DNA from 2 places in the Neptuniibacter sp. QD37_11 genome. Region 2 is predicted to be linked to the other one. Evidence: predicted binding sites of a transcription regulator. Region 2 holds the regulator's gene; the other holds the start of a gene.

Region 1 (6,140 bases), 860 kb from region 2:
GAAGCTATTTTGGTTGGCATCTTCCAACCAGATATCGATTTCACCAAACTGTTCCTGACACCAGCTACGCATATCTTCGATTTTGTTGCTGTCTGCCAGATAGTAGAGCGATGCACTCTCTTTGGGCACGCGCGACCAATATTCAACCGGTAACGCATTATCAAGGGGCTTGCGGGTAATCAGCCAACCTTCCCAAGCGGGGTTATACGGCTCGACATTGACCACCGCGTGTTTACCTTCTGGCTGACCCGAGAACGGATCGACCGCCGGTTGCACGAGAGCACCCATACGCGCCTTGGCACTGAACTGTTTGTTCCAGTGCATAGGCACAAAGATTTCACCGCGGCGCTGATCGGTATCAACGATACGGGCACGACCGATATATTCCGCCTGTATGTTTTTAAGTTTAACGAGCTCGGATTCTTTGATATTCAGTTTTTCCGCGTCCTCTCTGTTGAGCTCAACAAAGGGTTCTTCGCGGTGTTGAAAAAGGCGGCTGGTACGCCCTGTATGGGTCATTGTGTGCCACTGATCACGAATACGGCCGGTATTCATAACAAAAGGCATTTCGTCGCAAGGCTGCTGTAGCGGGTCGTGTGGATCGACCGTAATAAACTGTGCCTTACCCGATGGGGTAAAAAACTTACCGTCTGCAAATAAACGCGCAGTGCCATAAGGCGCAGCATCAGTTACCGGCCACTGTTGTGGTTTTAAAGCATCGTAGCTTTTCAGATCCAGATCTTGCAGCAGGCTGATATCAAAGGCGCGGCTACCGTTGTTTTCAAAACCCGATAACTCTGCATGTTCTTTAAAGATCTCGTAAGGGTGATCGTAGGTGAAGGCCTGCTCATAGCCCATACGCTTGGCCACTTCGCTGATAATCCACCAATCTGGTTTCGCTTCGCCTGATGGCGGCAGCAAGCTGCGCTGGCGGGAGATACGACGCTCAGAGTTAGTTACAGTACCGTTTTTCTCACTCCAGCCCGTCGCCGGCAGACAAACATTGGCAAGGGCAACCGTATCGGTATGCGCCATACAGTCAGATACCACCACCAGCGGGCATTGTTTCAAGCTGCGAACCACTTGATCGGCATTTGGCAAACTTACCGCAGGGTTGGTACCCATAATCCAGATCGCTTTTACTTTGCCCGCTTCAATCGCTTCGAACAGATCCACCGCTTTATAACCGGCGCTAGTCGCAACATGATCGCTGCCCCAGAAACGTCCTACACGGTCGACCGCCTCTGGCGAGTTTAGCTCCATATGTGCTGCAAGCTGATTCGCTAGGCCACCGACTTCGCGGCCACCCATTGCGTTTGGCTGCCCAGTAATAGAGAACGGTCCTGCACCCTCTCTACCTAGGCGACCCGTCGCAAGGTGACAGTTAATAATGGCATTAGAGTTATCGGTTCCACTAGCTGACTGGTTCACCCCTTGCGAATAGAAGGTCACAACTTTTTCAGTTTTGGCGTACCACTCAAAGAAGGTGCGCAACTGCATGATAGGCAGATCACAAGCTTTAGCCACGCTTTCAACATCTGGGAAAGTAAGCTCGGCATTAGCACGGGCATCAGCGAAGCCTTCAGTGAAGTTGGCGATATATTCGTAATCAAGATGATCATGACGCGCTAAGTAAGAAAGCAAACCAGTAAACAGAGAGCTATCGGTTTCGGCTTTGAGCTGAATATGCAGATCGGCGATATCACAAGTCGCGGTTCGACGAGGGTCTACCACTACTATTTTCAGATTAGGATTCTTAGCTTTTGCCGCTTTCATGCGTTGGAAAAGGATTGGATGGTTCCACGCAGCGTTTGAGCCGGTGATGATGATCAGCTCGGCTAGTTCTAGATCTTCATAGCAGCAAGGAACAGCATCGGCACCAAAAGCGCGCTTATAACCAGCTACGGCTGATGACATACAAAGGCGCGAGTTGGTATCGACATTGGCGGTGCCGACAAAGCCTTTCATCAGTTTGTTGGCAATATAGTAATCTTCGGTAAGGAGCTGGCCGGAGAGATAAAAGGCCACAGAATCGGGCCCGTGCTCCATTACGGTGCGCTTGAAACCTTCCGCGACTGTTTCAAGAGCACTGTCCCACTCAACAATTTCGCCATCGACGACTGGGTTGAGTAAGCGCCCTTCGGCCCCTAATACCTCGTTTAATGAGGAGCCTTTTACACATAATCTGCCAAAATTAGCGGGGTGTTCTTCGTTACCCTTTACTGCAACTACGCAATCGTCAGCAATTTCGGCCTTTACCCCGCAGCCCACGCCGCAGTAAGGACAGGTCGTTGTCGTTTGCATCTTTACCTCCAATAAAACTATCCAGGAGCAACGTAAATATTTGGCTTACTGGTCAGTTTTTTGGAATGCAGGCACCTGCATACCCTAAACTGAAGACAGAGTAAGCACGCACCGTTGCGCATCAAAATGTATTGCTCCTAGTACAGCAAAGCGCGTGCCATAAAGCGCCCGAATAACCATGGAACAAATATTGCTTTATGACAGGCTATCCAATTCCGGAACTGGATTAATGAGTAAAGTAAACTGTTTAAACGTGCTGTTGATCGATGACGAGCCCATTCGTGTGAATGCGCTTGAGAAGGCGTTAAATACGCTAGGGCACCATGTTGTCTGTCATCTACCTAACACCACTGATCTAAATAAGCATGTCGAGGAGAACCACCCCGACATAGTCATTATAGATATGGATTCACCTAACCGTGACACGCTGGAAAGTATGGCGACGATGAGCCAGAACAATCCACGCCCGATCGTTTTCTTTGCGGAACAACAGAACGACCGCAGGACGATGGCCGAAGCAATCAACGCCGGTGTCAGCGCTTATATAGCCGACGGCCTACAACCAGACCGCGTAAAAGCGATTATGGATACGGCGATTGCTCATTTCGATGCTCACAGTTTATTACGTGAAGAGTTGGAGAAAACCAGAAACCAACTGGCAGAACGCAAAACCATAGAGAAAGCCAAAGGCATGCTGATGAAGCATCAAGGCTGCGACGAAGAACAGGCATATCAAACCCTGCGTAAGCTTGCGATGGACCGAGGTCAGAAAATTCCCGATGTGGCACGAAATGTGATTGAAGTTTTACAACTGGCGAACGGCCTGAGTAAGTAAAAGAGATAGGAGCTGATATGTCAGAAGCACTGACACTAGAAAAAACTGACCTGAAACTAGGTTTTGTGGCACTGCTCGATTGTACCCCTTTGGTTGTTGCGCGCGAGAAAGGCTTTTTTAAGAAACATGGTTTGAATGTCATCCTGAGTAAAGAGTCCTCTTGGGCCTCTATTCGCGACAAAGTAAGTTTTGGATTATTTGATGCAGCCCATATGCTGGCACCAATGCCGCTGGCTGCAACATTAGGCTTAAACGGTAACCCTACACCGATGATGACGGCGTTATCCCTCAGCCAGAACGGTACGGCTATCACTCTATCGCAAGAACTGTATATAGCGCTGTCGAATAAGATCTCTGATTGGGATGACTGCGAGCAAGTAGGCCAACAGTTTAAAGAGCTGATCCAACAAAGCGGACGCAAACCGGTTATCGCAACCGTTTACCCCTACTCAAACCATCACTACCAACTACGCTTCTGGTTAAACCAGAACAACATCAATACCGAAGAGGATGTGCAGCTGGTCGCGGTACCACCGACCAAAATGCTAGATAACCTTTCCACCGGTCTGATTGATGGTTACTGCGTAGGTGAACCTTGGAATAGCTTAGCTTTAGTGCAACAGATTGGTGGCCTTGTGAGTACCGGCCATAAGATTTGGGGCTCCCATATGGAGAAAGTGCTGGGCGTCACGCAACAGTGGGCTGATCAACACCCAAATACCCACCGCGCTTTAATTAAAGCACTCCACGAAGCCTGCCTATGGGCAGAAGATCCAAGTAATCAGGCTGAGATATTAAAACTACTCGCACTGCCACCTTATTTAGATCAAGCAGCAGAGCAACTATCTAAGTTCACTCCACCCTATTCGATGGAGCAGCATTTCTCCGGCGAGAATGTGAACTGCCCAGATCCTGACCATGGGCTGTTCTTAATCGATCAGATGCGTAAATGCGGCCAGATTGGCGAGCAGGCATTTGATCAAGATGAGATCGTTCATAACGTCTATCGCAAAGATCTATATCACGACTGGATCGGCGCTTAAATCTAAATTGAAAAGAACAGGCTCAGTTCATAAGAACTGAGCTTTTTTTCTCTACAAAGCTCCGATCCTAAAACCCGCCCTTCTATTGATAATCTTTATTCCATTTAAAGCCCCTTTTTAAACCTTTCGCCCCAAAACAAGCTTCACTTGCCCCATTTTTGCTCTCGCACTTTTGCACCAACTTAATGACCAAAAGCCCTATTGTGCACCGCAACAAACCACGACCTAAACTTACAGAAACACACAGAACTACCATAACTTATTGTTTTTATTGAGTTCAATAAACTCTGGCACAGCATCTGCTCTATTAGATAACAAATGAGAGCACCAATGGCGGTGCACTCTAAAAGTTAAACATGACCCAGAAGGTCACAAAATTTGAAACTAGGCAAAGGCGCCTCGGCTGATCACAGTGATGTGATCATGTTCGGCGCCTTTTTGTTTTTAAGATTGGGAGAACGATCCATGCTTAAGAAGAAAAAGGCTCTACTAAGTAAAGTTATCAGCGGTGCAGTTTTAGCTGCATCATTAATTACCGTCCCTGCATGGGCAGCAATTGGTGAGCCTGAAAAAGAAGATCTGAAGTTTGGTTTTATCAAACTGACAGATATGGCTCCTCTAGCGGTTGCGTACGAAAAAGGCTTCTTTGAAGATGAAGGCCTCTACGTAACGCTAGAAGCGCAAGCAAACTGGAAAGTTCTTCTCGACCGCGTCATTGACGGTCAGCTTGATGGCGCACACATGCTTGCAGGTCAGCCGCTAGGTGCCACTATCGGTTTCGGTACGCAGTCTCATATCATCACTGCATTCTCTATGGACCTTAACGGTAACGCGATCACTGTATCTAACGATATTTGGGATCAAATGAAAGAGTATGTGCCTAAACAAGCTGATGGCAAACCAGTACACCCAATCAAAGCCGATGCACTAAAACCTGTTGTTGAGAAATATAAAGACGACGGTAAGCCATTTAATATGGGTATGGTATTCCCAGTATCTACCCACAACTATGAGCTACGTTACTGGCTAGCAGCGGGCGGTATCCACCCAGGTTACTACGCACCGCATAAAGGTGATACATCCGGTACGATCGATGCCGATGCCCTACTATCTGTAACACCGCCACCACAGATGCCAGCAACAATGGAAGCAGGCACGATCTACGGTTACTGCGTAGGTGAGCCATGGAACCAGCAGGCTGTATTTAAAGGTATTGGTGTACCTGTAGTAACTGACTACGAGATTTGGAAAAACAACCCAGAGAAAGTATTTGGTGTATCTAAAGCATGGGCAGATGAAAACCCGAATACTCACCTTCGTGTTGTTAAAGCGATGATCCGTGCAGCTAAATGGTTGGACGATAACAACAATGCGAACCGCTCAGAAGCAGTAAAAATCTTGTCTCAGCCTAACTATGTTGGTGCGGACTACGACGTTATTGCTAACTCAATGACAGGTACATTTGAGTACGAAAAAGGCGATAAGCGTGAAGTGCCAGACTTCAACGTATTCTTCCGTTACAACGCGACTTACCCGTACTACTCCGATGCGATCTGGTACCTAACTCAGATGCGTCGTTGGGGTCAGATCTCTGAACCTAAGTCTGACCAGTGGTTCATGGATATCGCGAAGAAAGTTTACCGTCCTGATATCTACGCAACAGCAGCTAAAGAGCTAATCGAAGAAGGTAAGATGACGCCAGACATGTTCCCAGACTTCAATACTGAAGATGGTTTCCGTGCTCCGCAGACTCACTTCATCGACAACATCACTTACGACGGTAAGAAGCCAAACGACTACCTGAAGAAGTTCAACATTGGTCTGCAACCAGAACAGAAAATCTAATCTGACTGGTTAAGCATATTCCTCCCCCTTGGTTTCGGGGGAGGAATTCAGGTCAACGAGGGAGTAGCAAGTTATGAGTAATACATCAGCACTATCAGGCATCAGTGCCTTTT
Region 2 (6,140 bases):
GACTCAAATTGAACTGAAAGCGTCTGCTCTTTTCGTTTAGCTACGCGGAGTTTAACTGTATCCCTTAGGTCATAAAGGGAGAGGCGTGTCGTGTCTATCCTGATATCCGCAAGGCTAGCAATGGGTTCAAGTAGCTCTGATTCGGATTGGATCGACTGCTGTAGATTCTTATGTTCATCTGAAAGCGGGTGTTTTCTTCGGGTTGAACTGTATCTTTTTAATAGCGTAGCTTCAGATGAATCGAGAAAAATTACTTCATATTCTGCCCATCGTTCTTGGCGAAGGTTAAGCAAAATTTGAGGGAATTTGGAAAGGTTGCTGAGTAGATTGCGTGCATCAATGCTGACCGCTATGCGATCCGGGTGACTAGGTTCACTACTCATTTGCTGGACTAAATCAGGTAGCAATAATGCTGGGAGGTTGTCTATGCAATAGAAGCCTATATCTTCTAGAGCTTGTAGAGCCGTACTTTTGCCGGAACCGGATCGACCGCTTATCACTACAAGCTTCATTTCACATCCTATGAACTAAGTTGGCAAATTGCCTGATAGAGCGCTTCGTTATCTGCAACACTTCTCAGCTGTTCTCGCACGCTTTCTTGGCTGAATAACTCAGCAATCGCGGCAAGAGTTTGTAAGTGTTCAGATGTAGCATCTTCTGGTACCAAAAGAACAAACAAAAGATCTACCGGTTTGCTATCTATAGCGTCGAAATCAATTGGTTGAGCTAATTTGATTAAGTAGCCTTTGGCATCGCTGCAGTCAGCTAGTCTGCAATGGGGTATAGCTATGCCATCGCCTATGCCAGTACTACCTAATTTCTCGCGGCCGTGTAAGCCGTTGAAGATACAAGATGCTTCTAGGTTAGGGTTTTGCTCTGAAATAATTTCAGATGCTTTTTCCAGAATTCGTTTTTTACTGCTCCCCTCAAGACCACATAGGGTGCTTGAGGGGGTTAATAGTTCATGGACCAGCATAATACGTTGTAGCGGAGGCCTATTTGTGGTTTTTGAGTTTTTCTTTATGTTTTATAACTTGGCGGTCTAGCTTGTCAGTCAGGCCGTCAATTGCAGCATACATATCATCGTGTTCGTGAGTTGCGAACAGTTGGGCGCCGGAGACATGCATCTCTGCATCTGCTTTCTGGCGCTGTTTTTCGATGCTTAGTGTTACTTGAACATTGGTGATGTTATCGAAGTGACGCTCAATTTTCTGCATTTTTTCTAGGACGTAGTTTTGCATTGAATCAGTCAGTTCAACATGATGTCCAGTAATATTAATCTGCATAGGTCTCTCCTACTTGAGTGGAGGCGTTTTGCCGCCGTCCTTATTTATTATCTCTTTATTAAACCAGACGCTTTCTCTCATTAGAAGGTGGAATTCCCATTGCTTCACGATATTTTGCAATGGTGCGCCTAGCAACTTTGAATCCTTGTTCATCGAGGAACTGCGCGATTTTGTTATCGCTCAAAGGTTTAGCTGTGTTCTCTGCTGCAACCATCTTTTTAATTAGGGCGCGGATTGCTGTTGAAGATGCTGCTCCGCCTGTAGCTGTACTGACATGGCTGGAGAAGAAGTATTTCAATTCAAAAATACCGCGTGGTGTGTGCATAAACTTTTGCGTTGTTACACGAGAGATAGTTGATTCATGCATCTCTACTGCTTCAGCAATATCGTGTAATACCATAGGTTTCATGCCTTCTTCGCCATGATCTAGAAAACCAGATTGTCGTTTAACGATCTCATTCGACACTTTTAATAGGGTTTCATTACGGCTTTGTAGGCTTTTAATAAACCAACGTGCTTCTTGAAGATGGTTTTTCAGATAGGTGTTATCCAAACTGTTATCTGCACGCTTTACTAAACCTGCATAACCGGAGTTTATTCTAAGTTTAGGCGAAACTTCTGGATTTAGGTTAACAGTCCAAACACCGCGTTGTTTTGTTACGATGACATCTGGGATGACATATTCTGCAGCGGTCTGGCTTATGCTAGCGCCAGGTTTAGGGTTGAGGCTTTGAATGAGCTGAATAACTTGTTGTAGCTGTGGCTCTTTTAGGCGCGTCTTGCGCATTAATTGACGATAGTCGTGGGTGCCTAGAAGCTTGATGTATTGATTGACCACTTTAATGGCCTCATTACGCCACGGTGTATCAGATGGAAGTTGGCGAAGCTGTATAGCTAAGCATTCACTAAGGTCTCGACAAGCAATACCGGCCGGATCAAATTGTTGAATACGATGCAGTACGGCTTCTATTTCATCAAGTTCAACTTCGTCACTCTCATCGGAATTTTGTTCCAAAAAGTGCTCATGAATCTCTTCAAGAGGAACAGTTAAATAACCATCCGGATTAATGCCATCAATAATGTTGGTCGCAATGAGTCGATCCAGATCGCTCATAGGCGTCAAGTTTAGTTGCCAGTGAAGGTGATCTTGTAAGGTTTCTTCTGCCGTGTCATTTGATTCAAACGAATCAAGATCTTCTTTACTTAACGTTGGTGTGGAAGATTGATAGGTGTCTTCCCAGTTACTGTCAGTAGATAGCTCTTCAGGAATGCTCTCATTCCAATTATCTTCAGCCGCAGGTGTGTCGTCGAAGTCCTGTTCTGCTGAAGTGTTATTCTCTAATTCTTCGGCAGCAGCGCTTTGATGTGTTTCTAGGTTGTTATCCTGTTCATTAGATGGTACATCAGTAGTGTTGTCATCCTCAGATACATCCAGCATAGGATTGCTTTCAAGTGCCTCCTGAATCTCTTGTTGAAGATCCAGTGTAGATAATTGCAGCAGGCGAATCGCTTGCTGCAATTGTGGTGTCATTGTGAGCTGTTGCCCAATTTTTAAATGAAGCGCTTGTTTCATAATACGGCGGCACTAACTCCAGAGGCTACAATCATCTAGTTATTATCTATGGGTTTATAAGGTGAATTGATCACCGAGATACGCATCGCGCACTGCTTCATTATTCATAATGTCATCAGGCTTACCATTGGCAAGTATAGTGCCTTCACTGACAATATAGGCACTTTCGCAGATATCCAGTGTTTCTCTGACATTGTGATCAGTAATCAAAATGCCGATACCTTTGGACTGAAGGTGACGAATCGTTTGTTTGATGTCATTGACTGAAATAGGGTCAACACCAGCAAAAGGTTCATCTAAAAGCACAAATTCAGGTTCGGTTGCTAAGGCTCTGGCAATTTCAACCCTACGTCGTTCACCGCCAGATAGGCTCATGCCAAGGCTATCGCGAATATGAGTGATGTGAAATTCTTCCAGAAGCTCATTCATTTTGGACTTGATAGCTTGTTTATCTAAATCTTTTCGTGTTTCTAGTATCGCGAGCAAGTTGTCTTGTACAGATAGTTTGCGAAAAATTGAGGCTTCTTGAGGCAGGTAACCAATGCCTTCACGAGCACGCCCGTGCATAGGAAGGGCTGTGATATCTTGATCTTTAATTTTAACTTGGCCACGGTCTGCTTGTACAAGACCGACTATCATATAAAAACAGGTGGTTTTGCCTGCACCATTGGGGCCGAGAAGCCCAACAATCTCACCGCTATTAATTTTAAGTGAGACGTCTTTTACTACTTCTCTTCCTTTGTAGCGCTTAGCTAAATTTCGCGCTTCCAATAAGCTCATTACAGCAGGCCTTATTTCTTCTTAGTGGGCTGAATGACCATGTTTACACGGCCTTTTTCTTTAGCGTCTTTTGATGTTGCACCAAAAGCATCCACAATTGATTTGTCTAGGTCATAAACAATTTTATTGCCAGTAAAGGTGTCTTTGCCTTGTACTACTTTGGCACTTTGCGTAATGGTTAATTTCTTTTTGTTAACCATATACACCATGTGTTTACCCCAAGCATCACTGAAGTCACCATTCACTTCTTGTTGTTGGCGGAAGTGAGCGGGTGCGCCTTTAGCGACTAATTTATCCACACCTTCGTTGGCGCGGTGCATATCTACATGGGCTGCTTCGATCAGCAGTGAACCTTGCTTGATAATGACATTGCCCTTATAGGTGGTGATACCAGTCGTGTCATTAATGCTAGCGGAATCTGCTGTGATGTAGATCGGCTTATCCTGATCATCAGGCAGGGCGAAACTGGTATTCGACGCAAGCAAACATAGTGCAACAAGCGTTTGTGATAACCTAATCAACATTTTGATGTGTTCCTTCTACCCTTGAATGCAAATTTAAAACACGGGTGTTGAAATTAATATCCATTCCAGTGCCTTGCATTAGAGTGTGTTCAGTTTCTAAATTCACTGGCAGGTCTGTTTCGGCGATATCTTTTTTGGGATAAATCGTCAGCGCTTCGGTGGTTAGCTTTTTGCTCGAGCGCGCATTTGAATTATCAATAACAATGACATTACCTGCAAGATCTATTCGGCTGTTATCGTCTTGTGCTGTGCCTGTATCTGAAGAAATGTTGACAACGGAGTTGTCGGATCGATAAAGATTGCTTTTAGGTTCAATCAGTAAATTTTGTTTGTCTGACGGACTATGTTCTAGCCGCGGCGTCGTTAATTCTTGCTTTAGATTGCCCTTAATGTCCCATTCTTTAACCGCTGCTTGGTCGACAAAATAATCCATCTTTTCAGATAGGGGGGTATTGGTTGTACCGTGTTCTTGAGGTGAGCCTGAAAATCCCCAATACAGTAGTATTGGGATTAAAATGGCAGCAGCGATAATTATGCGTAATTTACTACTTAGATCAGGCATTTGCAGGAACTTTTAAAGGTACTTAGCATGTAATTGTTCAAGTTTACCTTGAGCTTCAAGGATATGCTCGCAAAATTCTCTTGCAGCCCCTTCACCACCTCTGCGTAAGCTACACCAATCGGCATGTTGCTTAACCAATTCGTGCCCGTTTGGAACAGAGGCGCCGAATGCGCAGTGACGAATAGCGGATAGGTCCGGCAAATCGTCACCTATATAAGCAGTTGTAGCTGCACTATGTGAGGTGTTAGACCAAAGCTCTTCTAAAGCGATAAGCTTATCTTCGCGGCCTTGAAATAGGTAATGGATACCCAGTGATTTACTGCGAAGTTCTACTTGTGGGGAACTACGCCCTGTAATGATTGCAGTCTCGATTCCTGCTTCCATCAATAGTTTTAGACCAAGGCCGTCCAGTGTATTGAACTGCTTGACCTCTTGACCATTGGGGAGAAAAAGAAGCTGGCCGTTGGTTAAAATGCCATCTACATCAAAAACAGCAAGTGTAATGTTCTTTAGAGAAGTTGTTACTGTCATTAAATTACGCCTGCTTTAAGTAGGTCGTGCATGTTTAGAGCGCCAATTGGTCTATTTGATTCATCCGTCACAATAAGTGCGTTTATCTTCTTGGCTTCCATTATTTGTAGGCACTCAGCAGCTAAGGCTTCGCTACTGACTGTGGTGCCTTTACGAGTCATGACATTATCTATAGCTGTGGTTTTAAGATCTACGTTCTGATCTAGCGCCCGGCGTAAATCTCCATCGGTGAATATGCCGAGTAACTTGCCGTCTTTATCTACGATTGTAGTCATACCTAGGCGTTTACGAGTCACTTCTAAAAGTGCTTCTTGTAAAAGGGTTCCTGATTCAACCTCCGGCACGTCCTGATCAGCATGCATAATATCGCTTACTTTTAGGAGTAGCTTTCGTCCTAAACTGCCGCCTGGGTGGGAAAAAGCAAAATCTTCAGCGCTAAACCCGCGTGCTTCTAAAAGAGCTATAGCTAATGCATCTCCTAGCACTAATTGAGTTGTAGTACTTGAAGTTGGGGCTAAACCAAGAGGGCAGGCTTCTTTTTCAACGCCAATATGGAGGTTTGCATCAGAAGCTGTGGATAAGGTTGAATCTGCATTTGCCGTAATACTTATAAGCGGTGCCTTCATTCTTTTTAATAGAGGAATGATGGTAACGACTTCGGCTGTTTCTCCTGAATTAGATAGGGCGATAACCACATCGTTTGAAGTGATCATTCCTAGGTCACCATGACTTGCTTCGCCAGGGTGAACAAAGAAGGAGGGGGAGCCAGTGCTTGCTAGAGTTGCAGCAATTTTTTTACCGATGTGACCTGATTTCCCCATGCCTGTAACAATGATTCTGCCGGTACATTGAAACATCAGTTCGCAGGCACGAATAAAATTCTC

Evidence for each region. Region 2 encodes sigma-54, which starts transcription at its own class of promoters, with help from an activator protein. Its sites were predicted from a motif close to TGGCACNNNNNTTGCTNT; they were not measured.
Region 1: a site for sigma-54 is predicted at 2,484-2,501, ahead of ACMXYT_RS16610 (ANTAR domain-containing response regulator). Genes of this name have one in related genera too.

What each region holds. Positions count from the first base shown of each region.
Region 1 is NZ_CP180552.1:3,509,101-3,515,240, forward strand. Features, by position in the region: gene ACMXYT_RS16605 (molybdopterin-dependent oxidoreductase) at 1-2,304, opposite strand, end outside; gene ACMXYT_RS16610 (ANTAR domain-containing response regulator) at 2,534-3,139, shown strand; gene ACMXYT_RS16615 (CmpA/NrtA family ABC transporter substrate-binding protein) at 3,157-4,182, shown strand; gene ACMXYT_RS16620 (CmpA/NrtA family ABC transporter substrate-binding protein) at 4,648-6,027, shown strand; gene ACMXYT_RS16625 (ABC transporter permease) at 6,101-6,140, shown strand, end outside.
Region 2 is NZ_CP180552.1:2,647,122-2,653,261, reverse strand. Features, by position in the region: gene rapZ (RNase adapter RapZ) at 1-512, opposite strand, end outside; gene ptsN (PTS IIA-like nitrogen regulatory protein PtsN) at 521-979, opposite strand; gene hpf (ribosome hibernation-promoting factor, HPF/YfiA family) at 996-1,286, opposite strand; gene ACMXYT_RS12320 (RNA polymerase factor sigma-54) at 1,345-2,859, opposite strand; gene lptB (LPS export ABC transporter ATP-binding protein) at 2,914-3,639, opposite strand; gene lptA (lipopolysaccharide transport periplasmic protein LptA) at 3,651-4,163, opposite strand; gene lptC (LPS export ABC transporter periplasmic protein LptC) at 4,153-4,725, opposite strand; gene ACMXYT_RS12300 (KdsC family phosphatase) at 4,738-5,256, opposite strand; gene ACMXYT_RS12295 (KpsF/GutQ family sugar-phosphate isomerase) at 5,256-6,140, opposite strand, start outside.